One region of the Paenibacillus sp. cl6col genome, then DNA from elsewhere that is predicted to be linked to it. Evidence: riboswitches for the same ligand, from Rfam matches in the RefSeq annotation. Region 1 holds a riboswitch; each other region holds the start of a gene.
What was found. A riboswitch is a leader RNA that binds a small molecule or an ion and turns the genes downstream of it on or off. The one in region 1 is predicted to bind thiamine pyrophosphate.
Positions count from the first base shown of each region.

Region 1 (3,281 bases):
TTGCGGGAGCCAGATACCACGTGACTTGGCTTCAGCTGCATGATGCTTGAAGTAAGAGGCAGGAAGCCCGTCAAAGACGAGAGCTCCATCCTCATCCATCACGAGCAGGCGATTCGCCATGCCGATCCAATCGTCCAATTGGTGCTCAATGATGAGCAGAGCCATCCCTTCCTTGCGTGCCAGTTCTGAAATGAGTACAGCAAATTGATGTCTTGTATACGGATCGAGATTCGATGTGGGCTCATCCAATACAAGCATGTGCACGCGAAGGGCTAGAGCGCAGGCGAGAGCCAGCTTCTGCTTCATGCCTCCCGATAGTTCGTGAATATACGCATGACGCCATGCGAGCAATCCTACCTTTTCTAATACCTCTTGAATCATGGATTCCATCTCAGTTCGAGGACAATCCCGATTTTCTAGGCAAAAGGCTATTTCCTCTTCTACACGCAGCATACAGAACTGACTTTCGAAATCTTGAAATACAATTCCGATATGCTGGGCCGCTGCACCGGAATCGTACTGTTCGATTGGCTTGCCGTACACGAGGACACTGCCTTCAACTAGACTGTCTATTGCATGTGGATATAGCCCGGTAAGGCAAAAGGCTAGCGAGCTCTTGCCACAGCCACTTGGGCCCAACAGCAGAACGGTTTCCCCCTCATGCAGGGTGACATTGATGTTGGATAAGACAGGCTTGCCTTCGGTCTCGAAGGCGAGTGTCAGATCAGTGGCTTCCAGTGCAATAAGAGCTCCATGCTCGGCGTCACGTTGTAAGGTCGATTGTGCTGGGTGATTGGGAATGAGAAGCGCTGGGCTTGCCATGTTATCGCTGCCCCTTTGCAATTGGGAAGCTTCTAAGAACTCCTGTATTGGCCAAGGCGTCCGCAATCCATTTGCCAAGCAGACCCGAGAGGAGTGCGCCACTTATACAGCGAACGACGAACATCGCGAGGATGAGACCAACAGAGTAGGCCGCATAACCGTTGCGGAAATACCCCCACGCGAAGCTGAATACAGCGGAGCCCACCCCAGCCTCCATAAGCACTTTGGTTGAATAATTCCGATATCTTGTAGCGGCAAATACGGCTTCGGCACCCAAACCTTGAATTAGGGCGGATACAATCAAAATAGGCCCTACGGCGTTGCCGATTAATACCTCAATCAGTCCAGCGACTGTCTCAGAAATGACGGCAGCCCCGGGCTTGCGGATAATATAGGTAGCGATGATCGATACGATAAACCAAATGCCGAAGATGACTTCATATCCCATCGGCCCCATAAAGCCAACAAGCACATTGCCTAATTGCAAGAAGAGCAGATAAATGACGGCAAACACAACAGATAATGAACTGAGAACGACAATATCTCGTAATTTCCATTGGCTGTTTCGCGAATTCATGAACATTCCTCTTTTCTTAGAACGATGATCGGATGAGTCCGTTTGGTTTGTAATTTGCATTTTGGAAATTCTTTATCTTCAGCTGCTACCTTGTGGAAGGGCTGTTGGCTGACATCGTAGTTGTCATCACTACATGGGACTTGTCTGATTTTCTCGCCCGATTAAACGCGTTCTTAAGTGTAGTAAATACTCGCTGTGCATCTCCTTCTAAGCGGCTTGCATAATGAGCGCTCTCATCGAAAGTGCCTTCTTCCTTAGCAAGGCCAATGATCTCATAGATCGTATCCATGTAATCTGCCGTTCCGAGCGGGTAGAGCGCAAAATGAGCAGCGACCTTGAGAGGAATCGCTTGATACCGTTCCGCATTCATTCGAATTTCGTCCGTATTCATGAAGGCATCTCCTTGTGTGTCGCCCGGACAGCCAACAGAGAAGGTAGCATTCAGCACAACATGTTCTCCACTTGCCGCGCTATGTAAAAAGATTGACTGAACGACATCGAATACGTGTTCACTGCGCCCACGAACCCAGGTGCTGACATCATCGGTATGGCACCATACCTTAGACATGTCTGTGTCTCGCAACGCTCCCAAAATAAGGTCAACGAAGCGATCGCTCATCGGATAGATAGAAAAGCGACAACCAACGATGCGGCTCGTACCGCAAGATAACTGACTCATAACTTATATCCTCCCTGACGAATCAATATGTGGTCAGCAGACAACAAAAAAACTGCACCGTGAGTCGGTGCAGTTACGCTTGAGGATACAAGGGTATGACATGGCTTCATGCAATGACGAACATGACGAAGCCGCAGCTTATATCAATCAGTCGACTACACTTCCCCACGCTAGTATTATCTAGTTCGGGTTGTAAGGGTTAACAGCGTTGCCGCTGTCTCTCAGCTTGTTACAGCACCCCTAGTGTTCGAAATTCACTATGCAGTTTCCATCGTTCATATGCTTGACAGCTTTCATTATACACGGGATGATCCGTTTGTAAAGGGTGTAACACCAAAAGGAATACTTCAAACTGGAGCTTAATATTGCAATGGGCTAGATCCGGGCATGCAAACGATCCGTGGTATCGAAGCCTGAAGGTGATGCCCGACATCATGAAGGAACTCTAGTCCTCCGTAATAGTCAACGTGATTTGAAACAAGGTATGGTAACACTGATCCTGCGTTAGTTCAATCGTGCCATCATGGAGCGTTATGATTTTTTTGCAAATGGCGAGACCTAAGCCTGTACTGTCTTTAATCGGGCCATCGCCGCGGATGAATTCTTCGAAAATATGTTCCTTGATCGGCTCCTGAACGCCGATACCATTGTCTCCGACTGATAGAATAACGTTACCTTTTTGCCGTTCAAAAATGAAGAGGATGCAACAAAAAAACGGCATTCTCTGCCGTTTTGATCACATAATTGGTGGGTTCTGAGGGGTTCGAACCCTCGACCTGATGATTAAGAGTCAACTGCTCTACCAACTGAGCTAAGAACCCGTATGATAACTGGGTTCAAGGGGGATTGCTGCATCCCGATTGAACGAAGCTGTTGTGAAATGCCTTGTTCCTTAACACCCCTTAAGTATAGACCTCTACAGGCGATTCGTAAAATAGAATTAAGGGGGTTATCCGTGGATATTCAAGGATATTCCCTTCTCTGCTAAGGGTGTAGCATGACTCTGTTAGGAATACTTCCATTTCCCGTATCATGCGATAAGGAGCAGGGATTTAGTTCTCTACTCCTTACCGTACATGTTTACATTTGGGTGTTAAGATGTTTTTTCAGTTACCGAAATTGTTGAGGGCTGCTTATTTGAAATTTAGGTGCGGCGCATATACGCGCGGACGGTGAGTGGGGCAAAGATGGCTACAATGACCA
Region 1 is NZ_FNAZ01000005.1:164,993-168,273, forward strand. Features, by position in the region: gene BLS15_RS15090 (ABC transporter ATP-binding protein) at 1-822, opposite strand, end outside; gene BLS15_RS15095 (ECF transporter S component) at 824-1,399, opposite strand; gene BLS15_RS15100 (YkoF family thiamine/hydroxymethylpyrimidine-binding protein) at 1,485-2,078, opposite strand; TPP riboswitch at 2,224-2,330, opposite strand; gene BLS15_RS15105 (sensor histidine kinase) at 2,524-2,799, opposite strand; tRNA gene BLS15_RS15110 (tRNA-Lys) at 2,824-2,899, opposite strand; gene BLS15_RS15115 (ABC transporter permease) at 3,223-3,281, opposite strand, start outside.

Region 2 (3,281 bases), on a different contig from region 1:
TTCACACCCGATGCTTGAATGACTTCGATTGCACGATCTACATAGGGAATTACGTCTTCCCCATTTTTCGTCTTCGGAACGATCTGAATGCTTACTAAACTGTTCGCCATCTTGCTTCTCCTCCTCTTTCTCAATCCTCATGTAATGATCAACTTGTAACGGTCTTGGTGACGATTATCTCGTATCGATATCATGTAACGATATACACAGGTAACGATATACAGCAAAAGGGCGCATATGCGCCCATTGCCTATTCCTATAACCGTATAGGCTTATGAAGCTGGCAAGAAGTCATTCGTAAACGCCTTGTCTACATCAATGCTCTTATCCATTAATTTGTTCCCCACGAGCCAATTCATGTAATTTGCCCATACGTCACGCTTTTGCTCGCCCCAGCGAGGTGCATCGTCCTTATACTTCGGACTCAGCCATTTCTGGCTTGCGATAACCAGATCTTTGTTCAAATCCGGCACAGCTTTAAGCAGCAGGTTGGCTGCATCTTCTGGATTGTCAATCGCATATTGATAGCCCTTGGACGTAGCACGCATGAATGCCTTAATCAATTCAGGATCTTCCTTGATCAGCTTCTCGCTTGTCGAAAGAACCGGCGTATAATAGTCGAGTTCCTTCGCATATTGATTGACATACAGCATATCAATCGGCTCACCACGAAGCTCTGCTTCAATACCTGTCCAAGCGTAAAAGATCCACGCGAAATCAATATCCTTCTTCACGGCTGTAAAGTAATCGGCATTGCCCATGTTGACGCTCTTCAGCTTGCTATAGTCGCCGCCGTCCTTTTCCATAATCGTGCGGATAATCATCTCCTCAACCGGAGAGCCCCAGCCGCCATACGTTTTGCCTTCAAAGTCCTTAGGTGACTTGATGTTCTTGTCCTTCGGCGCGGCAAAGCCTGATGTATTATGCTGAATGATCGCACCAATCGACACGATCGGAACATTTTGTTGTCGAGCCATCGTAATACTTTCCTGAACACTAACACCGAATTGCGCTTCTCCCGATGCGATCATCGCCTCTGATGCGCCAGTACTCGGCTGCAATATCTCAACATTCAGACCTTCTTCCTCATAGTAGCCCTTCTCCTTAGCGACATACAAGCCAGTATGGTTCGTATTCGGCGTCCAATCAAGCACAAGCTTAATGTCGCGTTTCTCCTTCGACTTATCCGTTCCTTGCTCCTGAGTCGTGTTCCCCTCTGCCTGGCTCCCTTGTCCTGCTTCTTGACCCTTGCCGCCGCAAGCAGCGAGCGCAAATGTCATCATGATAACGAGCGCCAGCATCAACCCTCGTGTAAAGCGTGTCCGTTGCATATGATGAATCCCCCTTCTCTTCCTTCCCTCACTAGTGGAGAGCCGATCATGAAATTAGAAAGTGCTTCGATAACGCCTGCCGCGTTCACCAGTTGGACGATCCGCTCGATCGTATATGTGTGGATGAGCAAGTTCCCGTCCCGCCGTCCTGCAACACGATTCAGATCCACAAAAAAAAGCGCCCCCTCTGGGACGCTTTGTGTGCCGTTCTACGCGTATATGCGAATGTGCATCATACGATGAATCACGTCAATAAGGTCATCCGGCATTCGTTCATCCGTACAGCAATTATGTCCATTCTGCCCAAAGCAGCGCACATTCATGCAGAGCATGACGAATAAGCAAGCAACCTAATTATAACAATAATGACGCGGTTCAACGTCTTTCCTACGCTGGCATTACCCAGATCAGGTGTAAGGGTCGGTATCTTAATGGGATACAATCTCAGCCGGCCAAATTCCAGCACCCCTAGCGTGCATATGCAGTTATCGAAGCTACCATATTACACGGGTAATTATAGTCCTCATCCATCAGAAAGTCCAGTGACAAACAGAAATTGCAAAGTGTCCGCTGATCATTGAGGCAATGCTTATATCTCCCATCAACTTCGTTATTCGTATGCTTTATGACAGCAGATTGCTCATATTCACTAGATTCCTGTCGAAAAAAGTTCCATGTGAAACAAGGGACAATATTCCATTTTAACTCAAATAATTACCTCATTGATTTCTTGGCGTAGAGGATGTCTGTATGATACGATCACCAAATATCAATTCAATTCGAATACCGGATTCGAGCAAGGGGATGAAGAGTAGTATGACAGAAGCGTTAATCGGCAGCACCATTTCCGCCTTATCCACAGGCATCGGGGCCATCCCGATCTTGTTCATGAGGAGCATGTCTCACCGTATGAGGGATATCCTTCTCGCCTATACAGCAGGGATCATGACAACAGCTTCAATGTTCAATCTTATCCCCGAAGCGCTTGCCAGCTCTAATGTGTTCGTGATTGCATTCGGCCTGCTGCTTGGCTGCTTCGTGCTGCTGTGGCTGGAGCATTCCCTGCCTCATATGGATTTGGAGAATCCGAATCAACGAATTCGCATCAATATCGAACAGAAATCATTCCTTATCATTGCGGCCATCACCCTTCATAATTTGCCGGAAGGCTTGTCTGTCGGCGTCAGTTATGCGAGCAGCAATGATACACTTGGGCCGTTAATCGCGTTTTCCATTGGATTGCAGAATGCACCAGAGGGCTTCCTCGTCGCCTTATTCCTCGTCAATCAGAACATCAATCGCTGGAAAGCGCTTGGCATCGCTACCTTAACAGGCGTCGTTGAGATTGTCACCAGCATGCTCGGATACACACTTAGCTCTTATGTGAGCAATCTGGTTCCATATGGGCTGTCCTTTGCAGCAGGGGCAATGATGTTCATTGTGTATAAAGAACTGATTCCTGAAAGTCATGGAGACGGACATCAGCGGTCGGCCACCGTCTCCTTCATTCTTGGCCTTATTACGATGATTGGATTGACAGACTGGTTCTAAACAATGATGCTTCAATCGTTTAATAGAACATGTTCATCAATCAAGCTCATGCAAGGGCTACCAATGGACTAGGCAGCGTTTTATATCATTACTTAACCGGCGTAATATTTGCTGTTCTGCTTGGATTATCCCACTTTACGCTGGCTCCCATGACTTTCGAAATAAAGCTTAACGGAACAAAGGTGCGTTCCCCGTTTTTTTCAACCGGACCATCGAGTTGGATCTGTTGATCACCTGCCAACGCGGTTTTACCTCCCACGTTAACTGAATTGATTTTGCCGTTGAAGTTGATTTGAATGGTCTGAGAGTCATTGTTCCATTCCACTGTTGCACCCAAACCCTCTGAAACGAAACGTACAGGAACATAAATGATGTCGGCTTTGGATTTATAATAAGGAT
Region 2 is NZ_FNAZ01000013.1:109,270-112,550, reverse strand. Features, by position in the region: gene BLS15_RS25680 (thiamine-binding protein) at 1-110, opposite strand, end outside; gene BLS15_RS25675 (ABC transporter substrate-binding protein) at 273-1,331, opposite strand; gene BLS15_RS25670 (hypothetical protein) at 1,301-1,501, opposite strand; TPP riboswitch at 1,698-1,811, opposite strand; gene BLS15_RS25665 (ZIP family metal transporter) at 2,148-2,882, shown strand; gene BLS15_RS25660 (stalk domain-containing protein) at 2,971-3,281, opposite strand, start outside.
Region 2: linked by a shared signal. The riboswitch ahead of BLS15_RS25670 (hypothetical protein) and the one ahead of BLS15_RS15100 (YkoF family thiamine/hydroxymethylpyrimidine-binding protein) in region 1 are both predicted to bind thiamine pyrophosphate.

Region 3 (3,281 bases), on a different contig from region 1:
CAGGATTGGACGCTTACGCATCATCGCTGTGGCGACACTTAATCTGCGTTTCTGACCAAGTGACAAATGATACGGATGCCGATCCCGTCCGATATTCAGATCGAATGATTCCATGACTTGTTCCACTCTATGTGCAATGTCCGATTCATCCCAGTTGTTCTGCCTAGGTTCATAAGCAAGCTCATCATAGATCGAATCCGTTAGAAACTGCATCTCAGGATTCTGAAATACGAAGGCGAGTTCGGCTGGAGGCTGCTTTCCCGTATTTCTGAATCGTGGGAACCATCGCTTGCGAGCCTGTGCTGGCAGCTCTTGACCCTCAATAAGATACATGCCTGTAGTACGCAGAATTTGCATAAGAGACAACAATAGTGTGCTCTTGCCAGCGCCGTTCTCTCCGATAATCGTAATCCATTCCCCCGGATAAATATCTACGCTCGGGACGGATATGCGACGAATTTCTTCATAGTATCCGCTAAAATCACGCAAAGAGAGCAGTGGCTGCACGGCTTGCAGACGCGTGTAGGTGAGCCCGCCGTCCTGCTTGCAATGAGGCTGTTGATATCCGTTCGCCGTTCGTTGCTGCGTTATGGCTTGGTAGGCTTCTGAATAACTGTAGTCCTGCCATACACCGGGATACCAAATACCATATTCAATGAGCTTATCTTTATGATGTAGAAATACATTTTTCGGCTCGTCGTCCGCAATGATTTGTCCAGTGCTGTCGAATAGCACCACACGATTGATAATGTCGATAACATGCTCGATTTTGTGCTCCACGATTAGAATGGTGGAGGAATCGGCAGCTTGTTTCACGGTGTCCCAGACTTGCTTCGTTCCTTCTGGATCAAGAAGCGCTGTAGGCTCATCGAGGAACAACACCTCTGGTTCTAGCAGCAGGACGGACGCAAGCGCGAGCCGCTGCTTCATTCCTTGGGATAGCGTATGGATTTCTGTATGCAGATTGTTGAACTGCAATCCCACTCTTTCAAGTATGCCTGTCATGCATGCTGGCATTTGATCATAGGGGATCGAGAGATTTTCCAGTACAAAGGCGAGCTCTTCATCTACATATGGCATGCAGAACTGGCTGTCCGGATCTTGGAATACGAAGCCCCAGCTTGAAGGAAGCTTAATCTGATCGTATTTCATCGGCACTTCGATAGAGTGGGGCATAATTCCGCTTAATACATGCAGCAATGTTGATTTGCCGCAACCGCTTGGCCCGAGGAGCAGTACCTTCTCACCGGTAGAAATGTGGAAGGAGAGGTCCTTGAACAGCAAGGAATCCTCTCCTGGAAATGTTAGGCGCAAGCGGTCAACAAATGCAGACGAATTCGCATGAGATTCCTGTTGCATGTGTAACCACCTTATTCCGAATTTGTGGCGTACGCACAAATTCTATCTATTCATATTATGCGTGCTATTGATTAAGTACCGCGTAATCTTCTTTGGACACAGGACGTATGGATTTGGTTACCCCTGTCACTTCCAATGCACGAACGAGCAAGCCGGCAAATACGCCAGCGAAGATGAACGCACTAATGACACGAAGTCCGTACTTCAAGACGAGCACCCATGTCTCGTAATCTGCATATCCGTAACCGAGATCGATAATGAATGAGCCGACTGCGGACAGAATGCCAGCGATGCCTGCGATGACGATGCTGTGCTTGCGGTATCCAGTCAAGGCGAATGCCAATTCTGCCGCCAGACCTTGTACACAGCCATACACAATCGTCTCTAGTCCCCAAGCAGAGCCAAGAATAGCCGATAAATTAGCGGCAGCAAGACTTGCAAGGAAGCAGACGCCGGGCTTGCGAATGACTAGGTACGCGAATGGGCCAGCCATAAACCACATGCCATATGTTAATTGTCCTGCTTGTGGGAACAACGGCTTTGCGAGACTGTAGACGCTCTCCCACATTTTGAAGATCACACCAAATACGACCCCGATCATCACGGTAATGAGAATATCCGTAAACTTTAATTTGTTGCTTCTCTGTTGTTCTGGCAACATAACCCTCTCCTTTGTTGTATAGCTAGCATACAAAAAAACCGTCTGGCAACCAGACGGTAGAAGAGTCCTAGATCACAGCAGAGCATGATCACACGACAAATACAGATTCTCTACGCTGGCATTATCCAGATCAGATTAACGGTCAGTAGCGGTATACTCATCTACAATCTCAGCCTGATTCCTCAAGCCCCCGAATTTGTATGACTATGCAATTGCTCATATCATACAATATTCATGATAGGTTGACAACGAAATGTTTACAAAAAACATAAAAATAGGATAGGGATAGAAGCCAATGATTGTAATCGTTCGCTAGACAACATCGAAGAGAGGAATAAGGAGATAAGGAGCGTGTTAGGAGATTTGAAGAGAGAATAGAACAAAATGAGGATCAGGAAGAAGTCCTGATCCTCATGAATTGTTAATCGTGTGAAGTTGTAGAATGTCGTCTCAATGACAAGCTGTATACGATCCCTCCGCATGCAAGAACTGCTATGAGCAGAATAATCAGGCCACTGTATAAGGCAAATGAAGCTTCCTTGGCAACGGTAGGTGTCAGTGAAGTCAACAGCCAACTATGTGTAAGCAGACCGCCGACTACAGCGATGCCGATGCCTTCAGCCATAAAGCATGCAAAGCTGAGCATGCTCATTCCTTCTCCTGCTTGGTCAGGTGCTAGCGATTCTGCAACGGATGCAGATATAACTGTCTTGATGAATGACAACCCTCCGAACACGAGCACGAGGGCGAACGTCATCAGCCATGGAGAATCATTCCCCCACGCAAGGAGCGTGACGAAACTGAATGTGACAAGACCTATTCCAGCGACAAATACAAATGAAGTTCCTCTCTTATCAACGAGAGTTCCACCGAGTATGCCGAACAGAATAACGCTGAGTGACCCTGGGAAAATGATCGCGCTGCCGATAACAGCGGTCGAAAGTTGATGTACATCCCGCATGAAGTAAGGAACCATGGAAATAAATCCAGCTACCGTTCCTAGCAAAATGGAACCAGCAAGCGTGCCAAGTACATATGGGCGATTAGCGAACAGGGACGGAGCAATAAACGGTTCGCGAATACGGCGGATATGCAAAGCAAACCCAAGAACGAGAATCATACTGCAGACCAGATAGAACCAGACATATGTCGTAGTAAACAAGGTAAATAGAATAATGCCTGCTGACAAGAAGGCAATGCCGATGATATCTGTTCTCCCATTGCGAGAAGGCTCCTGCGGCAGTGCGGTCAAGAAGAAGGG
Region 3 is NZ_FNAZ01000009.1:148,178-151,458, forward strand. Features, by position in the region: gene BLS15_RS21910 (ABC transporter ATP-binding protein) at 1-1,359, opposite strand, end outside; gene BLS15_RS21915 (ECF transporter S component) at 1,424-2,020, opposite strand; TPP riboswitch at 2,111-2,224, opposite strand; gene BLS15_RS21920 (MFS transporter) at 2,442-3,281, opposite strand, start outside.
Region 3: linked by a shared signal. The riboswitch ahead of BLS15_RS21915 (ECF transporter S component) and the one ahead of BLS15_RS15100 (YkoF family thiamine/hydroxymethylpyrimidine-binding protein) in region 1 are both predicted to bind thiamine pyrophosphate.